Regions from separate parts of the Paenibacillus durus genome, predicted to be linked through region 2. Evidence: a T-box and tRNA genes for the amino acid it is inferred to sense, from the RefSeq annotation. Region 2 holds a T-box; the other holds one or more tRNA genes.

The links. A T-box is a leader RNA that pairs with one kind of tRNA and senses whether it is charged. The one in region 2 lies ahead of leuS (leucine--tRNA ligase), so its partner is inferred to be a tRNA-Leu.
Region 1: it encodes a tRNA-Leu, which carries the amino acid that the T-box ahead of leuS (leucine--tRNA ligase) is inferred to sense. The anticodon was not compared.

The regions. Positions count from the first base shown of each region.
Region 1 covers NZ_CP009288.1:1,512,224-1,516,864, reverse strand. The annotation lists gene cysK (cysteine synthase A) at 1-576, opposite strand, end outside; tRNA gene PDUR_RS06850 (tRNA-Leu) at 733-815, opposite strand; gene PDUR_RS06845 (helix-turn-helix domain-containing protein) at 884-1,252, opposite strand; gene PDUR_RS27845 (XRE family transcriptional regulator) at 1,399-1,620, shown strand; gene PDUR_RS27180 (hypothetical protein) at 1,683-2,309, shown strand; tRNA gene PDUR_RS06835 (tRNA-Leu) at 2,429-2,511, opposite strand; tRNA gene PDUR_RS06830 (tRNA-Glu) at 2,515-2,589, opposite strand; partial or broken gene PDUR_RS29715 (hypothetical protein) at 2,746-2,841, opposite strand; gene PDUR_RS06825 (ABC transporter substrate-binding protein) at 2,982-4,181, opposite strand; gene PDUR_RS06820 (ABC transporter ATP-binding protein) at 4,253-4,641, opposite strand, start outside.
Region 2 covers NZ_CP009288.1:4,528,378-4,533,018, forward strand. The annotation lists gene leuS (leucine--tRNA ligase) at 1-1,776, opposite strand, end outside; T-box leader at 1,839-2,127, opposite strand; gene PDUR_RS19660 (AI-2E family transporter) at 2,189-3,256, opposite strand; gene PDUR_RS19665 (hypothetical protein) at 3,481-3,690, opposite strand; gene PDUR_RS19670 (PRC-barrel domain-containing protein) at 3,703-4,224, opposite strand; gene PDUR_RS19675 (cysteine desulfurase family protein) at 4,332-4,641, opposite strand, start outside.

The DNA of each region.
Region 1 (4,641 bases), 3.0 Mb from region 2:
CAGAACCTCGCCGACTCCCGTGATCGTTCCGCCGGTGCCGACGCCGGCGACAAAAATATCCACTTTTCCATCGGTATCATTCCAAATTTCTTCGGCCGTAGTCTTTCGGTGCACATCGGGGTTGGCTGGATTCTCGAACTGCTGCGGGATATAGGAATTGGGTATTTCTGCGGACAGCTCTTGCGCCTTGCGGATCGCGCCAGCCATGCCTTCCGAAGCCTGGGTCAGCACCAGCTCCGCCCCGAGCTGTTTCAGAAGCTTTCGACGCTCCATGCTAAAGGATTCCGGCAAAATAATAATCAACCGGTAGCCCAGTGCCGCCGCCACAAAGGCAAGACCGATACCGGTATTTCCGCTGGTCGGTTCGATAAGGGTCGTATCTTTGTTAATGAGCCCCTTGTCTTCGGCATCCTTGATCATAGCGTATCCGATCCGGTCCTTCACGCTGCTCGCCGGATTGAAATATTCCAGCTTGGCCAGAATGTTCGCAGCCGCGCCTTCCTCTTTGAAGCTGGACAGCTCAAGTAGCGGCGTATTCCCAATCAGTTCGGTCAAGTTCTTAACGATCTTCCCCATTGTGCATTGCCTCCATAATTAGATTTTTCAAATTATAGCTTTCATCTATTCCCATGCAAACACTCGGTATTAAGAGCATACCGGAAATCCCATCACTTGTAAAATCGCATGTGCAGAAACAAAAAAAAGCCTTGCTGCGCAAGGCTTCTTTCTATATGCGGTAGAGAGGACTCGAACCTCCACGGGCGTACGCCCACTACCCCCTCAAGATAGCGTGTCTGCCATTCCACCACTACCGCGCGGTGAATCATTTTTTGAGGCCAACACAAGTTATTATACTCGCTTCTTCCCCAAAAGTAAAGCTAAATTATTCGGGAAGCTGATCTTCCTGTTTCCGTCTGCGATATTCGGTAAAAGCGAGATATTCCTTGATAAACTCCTTTTCCTGGGGCTGCAGTTCATCGATATGGCAATTGGATTGCCGTATTTGCTCAAAAAAATAATCCTCGCCTCCTTCGCGCAGTATGGACGAGGAAGTCTTGCCCAAGATGAGCCAGTCCAGACTGACGCCAAAAAAAGCGCCGATTTCGATTAATTTATGCGTTCCGGGCGTCGACTTGCCCCGCTTCCAATCTCCCATATTTCCTGTGCTGATGCCAAGCTGCTCACAGAACGCTTTTTTGGTCATGCCTCTTTTCTCAATCAAAAGTTCAATTCGATCATAAATGGACTGCATTTCCAGACCGCCTTCCGAGATGATAAAAAATAACGTAAATAAGTCATTTTTTATTGTAAAATGACGTAAAAAAGTATATAATTGACTAATCTTATGCTTTAGCCCATTATATCATACGGCTGGAATGTCGATAAGAGGTGAGCAAGATACGCACTAAAAAGCCCATAACCCCTTACGGATGGACAATCAAGCAGCGCCTGGCGGAGATGATGCTGAGTCAAAAAGACTTTTGCCAAATGCACGGCATACCGCCCTACCGCCTATCCAATCTAATTCACGGAACGCGCAGCGCCCTGCGGTACCGCCGGCAGGTGAACCAACTGCTGGATATAGCCGCGGACATAACGTGTGAAGTGCGAAATGACTGAGTATTCTTTTTATCTGCTTAATCTTAGTATCCCATCCTGAAATCTGTCAAGGAGCGATCCCTTTGTCCAACAGCGCCTTATCCCTTGCTACCCGATTGATAAACTCTCTGCCGGGCATCGCACTGGCTGTCGACAGACATGGATTGATCGCTGCTGCGAACGAACCATGGAAGAGCTTCGGTATCGCTTCGGGTCTTTCCACGAGCTTCGAATGGACGGGGACAGACTATTTTGAAATGATGCGTGAGCTTGTTCTTCCACCGGACTCAATGCTGGAGCTAACCCAGGCCGTCCATTCCATCTTCTTGGAGGAACGGCTCGTTTACAGCGGCAGGTTTCCCAAACCTCCTTCCCTGAAGGGAAGAAAATGGTTTCAAATTGAGGCCTTTGCCATACCTGAAGAAACCAAGCGCTCGATCTCTTTTGTTCTGCTGTCCCACCGCTTTATTTCTCACGCCGCAGACCCGCACCAGGACGAGCCACCGGCCCATACACTTAATCGGAAGCCACATCATTATCTGCCGGTCTGCGCTTCCTGCAAATCCATCCGTAAGGGCAGCGAATGGATTCCGGTAGAACGTTTTCTGAAGCAGGAACTACATACCGAACTAACTCATGATATCTGTCCCGAGTGCATTGCTCAGTTGTATCCCCAATATCCAGGCGCATTGGAACGGTTGGCTGATTAACGCTGTAAACGGCGTGTCCCTCTCTCCGCCCAAATTCACGACAAATTTCCGACCTCCCTCGAAAGTTCCCTCTATACAAAAAAGAACCCTGATCTCTCAGGATTCTTCCTTGACTATTATGCGGTAGAGAGGACTCGAACCTCCACGGGCGTACGCCCACTACCCCCTCAAGATAGCGTGTCTGCCATTCCACCACTACCGCTTATGGTGACCCGTAGGGGATTCGAACCCCTGTTACCTCCGTGAAAGGGAGGTGTCTTAACCCCTTGACCAACGGGCCATGATTTAGTTTCACAACAAAAATGATTATAGCAAATCCAAGAGCATCTGACAAGAACTATTTTTCAAAAAAATACGGCGGCTTGCCCCATGGATGCAAACCGCCGTATACGCCCCCCTCCGCCCTTCCCGCGGAGATAGGCAGAAAATCCAATTCCCCCGGCATATTGGCTACCGCATAATGAACAACCCCACGCTTGGTATAGGTCGGATTCTCGTGAGTGGTGATCCGGTCAATGGTCTCTATCGAGCCGCAAGATAGAAGGATAGCCGCCCCATTGACAAATGGAGCGGCATCCTATGCGGCTAAGCGATATTTGGAAGTGAATTGTCTGTTGCGAAAGATAGATCAGATCAAATTACCATTATCCTCAGCGCTGCATTTCTGTTGGCTTACGGATTAACCTTGGTTTCGAAGGTTTGCTTGCCGCCAACGAATTTCAGTACGACAGCCGCTTTAACCGGGTCATGCGATTCGTTCATCGAAATTTTGCCAGTAGCCAGCTGCAGATCCTTAGTCGCTGCCAGGGCGTCTTTAATCTTGGCCGGTTCAGCCGCTCCTGCGCGGGTAATGGCATCAGCTACCAGCTTAACAGCGTCATAGCCAAGGGCTGCCATGCCGTCCGGTACTGCGTTGCTGTTGGCCGCTTTGTAGGCGTCAACGAAGCTCTTAACTTCTGGAGCGGTATCTTCCGGCGAATAGTGGTTAGACATGTAAGTGTTGTCCAGAGCTGCCGCGCCTGCGATTTCAGCCAGCTGCGGAGAATCCCAGCCGTCGCCGCCCATGAACGGAGCCTTAATGCCCATTTCGCGTGCTTGTTTCAGGATTTTGCCTACTTCTTCATAGTAGCCCGGCAGGTAGATAACATCCGGGTTAGCTGCTTTAATACGTGTCAATACGGCTTTGAAGTCAGAGTCTTTTTGTTGGTAAGACTCTTTGCTCAGGATTTGTCCGCCGTTCTTTGTGAATGTTTCTTCAAAGAATGTTTGCAGACCTTTAGAGTAGTCACTGGACGTATCCGTGTAGATAACAGCCGTTTTGGCTTTAAGCGTGTTGCTTGCAAAGTTAGCCATAACCTGTCCTTGGAAAGGATCGATAAAGGAAGCGCGGAATACCCACTCGTTCACTTTTTTGGTACGCTCGTCAACCGTTACTTTCGGGTTGGTGGCAGAGGAGCTCACGAGCGGAATTTGTTTCTCCTGGGCAACCGGTACGATACCCAATGTGTTGGTGGAAGTCGTTGAGCCAATGATCGCTACAACTTTGTCGGTGGTAATCAGCTTTTGCGCAGCTTGCGTTGCTTCTTCGGATTTCGAGGCGTTATCGGCTTCAACTAACTCCAACTTCTTGCCGAGTACACCGCCCGCATCGTTAATTTCCTTAACTGCCAGTTGAGCGCCTTTTAGAGCAGAGTCGCCGAAGGAGGCTTGGCCGCCTGTGAGCTCAAGGTCAGCTCCGATTTTGATTGTGTCTCCAGCAGAGTTGCTGCCGCTTGCGGAATTTCCGCTGTTCTCTGTGTTGTTGCTGCCGCAGCCTGCTGCCAATACGGCAGTCAGCACTGTCGACAAAATAATGGCCCCGATTTTTTTCATTGTTCTCCTTGCCTCCCAGATAATTTAATTTATATGTTGTTTCTGTGATGCCCTGATTAGGAATAGCCGTGTTAGTGCCCAAGATAAGCCATTTTGATTTCTTCCGAATCCGCCAATTCCTTGGCGTCTCCTTCCAGTACGACTCTGCCGGTTTCCAGCACATAAGCACGATGGGCGATTTTGAGCGCCTGATGCGCATTTTGTTCAACCAACAGCACGGTCGTTCCGGCTGCGTTCACTTCCTGGATGATCTTGAAAATATCCTGCACCAGAAGCGGAGCAAGTCCCATGGACGGTTCATCCAGCAAAAGCAGCTTCGGGTGTCCCATAATGGCGCGCCCCATAGCGAGCATTTGCTGTTCGCCGCCGGACAGCGTTCCGGCTTGCTGCTTCTTGCGTTCCCGAAGACGGGGGAAGGTGCTGTACACCTTCTCAAAATCAGCAGCCAGGCTGCTGGAAT
Region 2 (4,641 bases):
GCCGCGCGACTTGCTCATCTTCTCGTTGTTGGTGCCGAGAATCATGCCCTGGTTGACCAGCTTGTAGAACGGCTCTTTCGTATTTACAACGCCGAGATCATACAGCACCTTATGCCAGAAGCGGGCATACAGCAGATGAAGCACCGCATGCTCAGCGCCGCCGATGTACAGATCGACCGGCAGCCATTCCTTCTGCTTCTCGGGAGAACACAGCTCCTTGTCGTTATGCGGATCGATGTAACGCAGGTAGTACCAGCAGCTGCCGGCCCACTGCGGCATCGTGTTCGTCTCGCGGCGGGCTTTCATGCCGGTCTCCGGATCGACCGTCTCAACCCAATCCGTCACATTCGCCAGCGGCGATTCGCCCGTACCCGAAGGCTTGATCGCCTCAACATCCGGCAGCAAGAGCGGAAGCTGGTCTTCCGGGACCGTCTTCATCGTGCCGTCTTCCAGGTGAAGAATCGGGATCGGCTCGCCCCAATAGCGCTGGCGGCTGAACAGCCAATCGCGCAGGCGGTAAGTTACTTTGCCCTTGCCGAAGCCTTTCTCCTCCAGCCAGGCGATCATGGCGGCGATGGCCGCCGTATTGTCCAGTCCGTTCAGGAAATCGGAATTGACATGCGGACCGTCGCCGGCGTAGGCTTCCTCTTCCACATTGCCCCCTTGGACAACCTCGATGATCTCGAGTCCGAACTGCTTGGCGAACTCCCAGTCGCGGGTGTCATGCCCTGGTACGGCCATGATCGCTCCCGTACCGTATCCGGCCAGGACGTAGTCCGCGATCCAGATCGGCAGTTTGGCTCCGTTTACCGGATTGACCGCATAGGCGCCGGTAAACACGCCTGTCTTCTCCTTCGCAAGATCGGTCCGTTCCAAATCGCTCTTGCGCGAAGCCAGTGTCTGGTATTCCTCCACGGCCGAACGCTGGGCGTCAGTCGTAATAGACGCCACCAGCTCGTGCTCGGGCGCGAGCACACAGTAGCTTGCCCCGAACAGGGTATCGGGCCGGGTTGTAAATACGGTCAGATTAGCATCATGACCGTCGATGCCAAAGGCGACTTCGGCGCCCTTCGATTTGCCGATCCAGTTGCGCTGCATGTCCTTGATGCTCTCGGACCAGTCCAGCTCTTCCAGATCCTCCAGCAGACGCTCGGCGTATTCGGTAATCCGCAGAATCCACTGGCGCATCGGTCTGCGGATGACGGGATGCCCGCCGCGCTCGCTTTTGCCATCGATGACTTCTTCGTTAGCTAGTACGGTGCCAAGCGCCTCACACCAATTCACCGGCACTTCAGCGACGTAAGCCAAGCCGCGCTTGTACAGCTGAATGAAGATCCACTGCGTCCATTTATAGTAGCTAGGGTCCGTCGTGCTGATCTCGCGGTCCCAATCATAGGAGAAGCCCAGCGATTTGATCTGGCGGCGGAAATTATTGACGTTCTTGATCGTGATATCACGCGGATGCTGCCCCGTATCCAGCGCATGCTGCTCGGCAGGCAGACCGAAGGCATCCCAGCCCATCGGGTGAAGCACATTGTAACCGCGCATCCGCTTGTAGCGGGAGACGATATCCGTCGCCGTATAACCTTCCGGATGCCCTACATGCAGACCGGCGCCCGAAGGGTAAGGAAACATGTCGAGCGCGTAGAATTTCGGCTTGCCCGCTTCCTCACCGGTCTTAAAGGTATGATGTTCTTCCCAATACTTCTGCCATTTCGGTTCCAGTACCTGCGCCCGGTAACCTTGTGCGGCTGTATTTCCCTTGCTGTCGCTCATTACTACTCCTCCTTGAATTGCTGCGAACCTCTAAAAAAGCCTCCCATCCATAGCGTAAAAACGCTAGGGACGAGAGGCTGAATTCCCGTGGTACCACCCTAGTTAGCAGGCGGACATTCTTTGCCCGGCGCTTGCTCACTCTACACCCTGTAACGGGGGCGGGCCGACGGCGGTTAACGCTTGGACACTTCTCCGGTTAAGAGAACTGCTCTTTCAGTCCGAAAGACGCCAAGCGGCTTGCGCCGTTTCTCCGAGGCGAGTTCATTTCGCTGTCGTCAACCGGCTTTCACCAATAACACCGGCTCTCTGCATGACTCATCCGAAATTAATGCTCCTCATCCTTGAATCATTTGAAGTTCATTTTCCACAACATTATATACAATACCGGCCGCCTCAGTCAATGCGCATTCTGTCATACCGGTTTCCGCTTCATATAATAGGTGATGACATGCTGAAGGACGACCTTTCCCGCCGCGAAGCAGGGTACCGCCAGAATCAGCCCGACTATACCGGCAAGCTCGCCGCCCACCAGCAGCGCAAAAATAATGAGCAGCGGATGCAAATGCAGCGTCCGTCCGACGACCTGCGGCGAAATTATATTGCTCTCCAACATTTGGCATATCGTATTCACCACGACGACAAGCATCACCAACCTAAATGATATGGTCGACGCCATCACAATCGCGGGAGCCGCCCCGAGAAAAGGGCCTAAATACGGGACGAGTTCGAATATGGCCACCAGGCTCGCGAACAGCAGCGCATACGGCATTCCGATCAACGCGTAGCCGATATAAGCGAGTATGCCGATAATCAGACTGACCAGGAACTGGCCGCGGATGTAATTGCCGAGCGCCTCGTCGATATCTTTTAACATCGTCACAATGGATTTGCGGCGGGAGCGCGGGAGACAGGACACAAGCATCCGTTCGAACACATCGAAATCTTTCAAAATATAGAACACCAAAAAAGGAACGATGAAAGCGTCGAACAGCACGCCGATGGTGGTGCCGATATGGTCCAGGAAATGCGAAATTCCCGCAGCAAGCCGGTTCTCCAGCTGGAAAAACCAGTTGTTGAGTCCCATTTCCACTCCGGGCGGGATGAGACGGGTATTCATGCTGTGCATCAGCCCCTGCGCTCTTAGCGTCATCTCCGGCAAATGCTCGTTAAGCTCTTCGAGTTGCTTAATGAACATCGGAATGAGGTTGACGGCAATGACGGCAATCGTGGTCAAGAATACGGCATAAATCAGCAGAACGGCTGCTCCTCGCGGCACTTTTCGGCCAGCCAGCATACTGACAATGGGATTAAGCACATAGGATATGATCATGGCGGCCAAGAAGGGGGCCAGCACCGCTTTCAAAAAATCGAATACATGCTGCAGCATCGGATGAAGCAGCCAGACGAAATACAAAATGATCAGAGCCAGAAGCACCCCGACCATCCAGCGGAACCATTTACTCCCTGACCATTGCTCCATGGCGTTACCTCCTGCGGCAAACTGGACTAGCTTGTAAAGTAAGTATATGTTTGTCCGCCGCAAAATAACCGCCGTTTCTGAAACCTGCCTCATAAAGCGATTGCCCCGTATTTTTTTCAAAAATAAAAACGCCCAACATCCCTGCCGCATTACCCGCAACAAGGAAATTGGACGCCTGTAAATCTTATGTAACCGCCTCTTGAGACAAGCGTTTTATGCTTGCCTCAGGAAGTGGCGTGAATGTGAGGAAACTCCTGCGCTATCTCTTCTCCGCAGAACAGATCGTCCAGCGAACTGAGCGTGCCGTCTTCTTCAACCTGATAAACCGACATTTTCTCGCCGTTGACCGTCAGTTCAATGAAACATCCCCAGCAATAAAATTGATGGGAACCAATCTTGCCGATATCCTTGGACCCGCAGTTTGGACACTTCATACATCATTCCACCTATCCGTTAACAATGTTAATATTTTTTTCTAATCTTTCTTCACTGAGTGCCGGAACCACCACTGCATTCTCTCCAATGGACATTCCCGGTATGCAAGGCAGCCACTTACGACCTTCCATCAAATCAGTCACAAGCCCGTCGCTAATTTCCAGGGCTACTATTGTGTTTCCCAACTTTTGGTCAAAATAAACATCGGACACTTTGCCAAGAATCGTTCCGGTCTCCGTCACGACCTGCATGTCTTTCAATTTGTTCTTGCCCTCCAGAAAGGAATGGGGTATGCTGCCTGCGTCCATCTTCCGAATAGACTCCTCATTCTGTATCATCACGGCATCCTCGCCGTAGGCGACAATGTCTTCCCATGCCACAACTTTCACATGACTGCCGAAAAAAGATTTGCTTTCCAGTTCAATACCCGTAATGTTCCAGTTTGAATCTAAAACACAGTCGACAATTTTGCCGACTTCCTTGCCTTCCTCGACTCCAAACACATTCAGACCAATAAAATCCTGAAGTCTCATGGCCGCAATCTCCTTGTTCTAATGGAGTCCAGGAGAATTCCGCAGGCTGTAATAGCCGCCAAAAACTCCTGCACTGAAGGGATAACCACATCCGGCGGCAAAAGGCTCTACCCTTTAATACGCAGCCGGTTTAAAATGGTTTCAATTTTCCGGGCAACATGTTCCATTTCTTCAGAAGTATTACCCAAGCCGGTGCTGAATCGAATCGCCGAGCTTAATCGATCGTCCGCAAGGTTCATTGCCTTCAACACATGTGAAATTTCGAGGGAACCCGAGGTACATGCTGATCCGCTGGAAGCGGCGATGCCCTCCATATCGAGATTCATCAGCATGACGTCCGAACGGACGCCAGGGAAGCTTATATTCGTAATATGCGCCAAACCGTGCTCGGCATTCCCGTTAATCTTATAAGAGTCC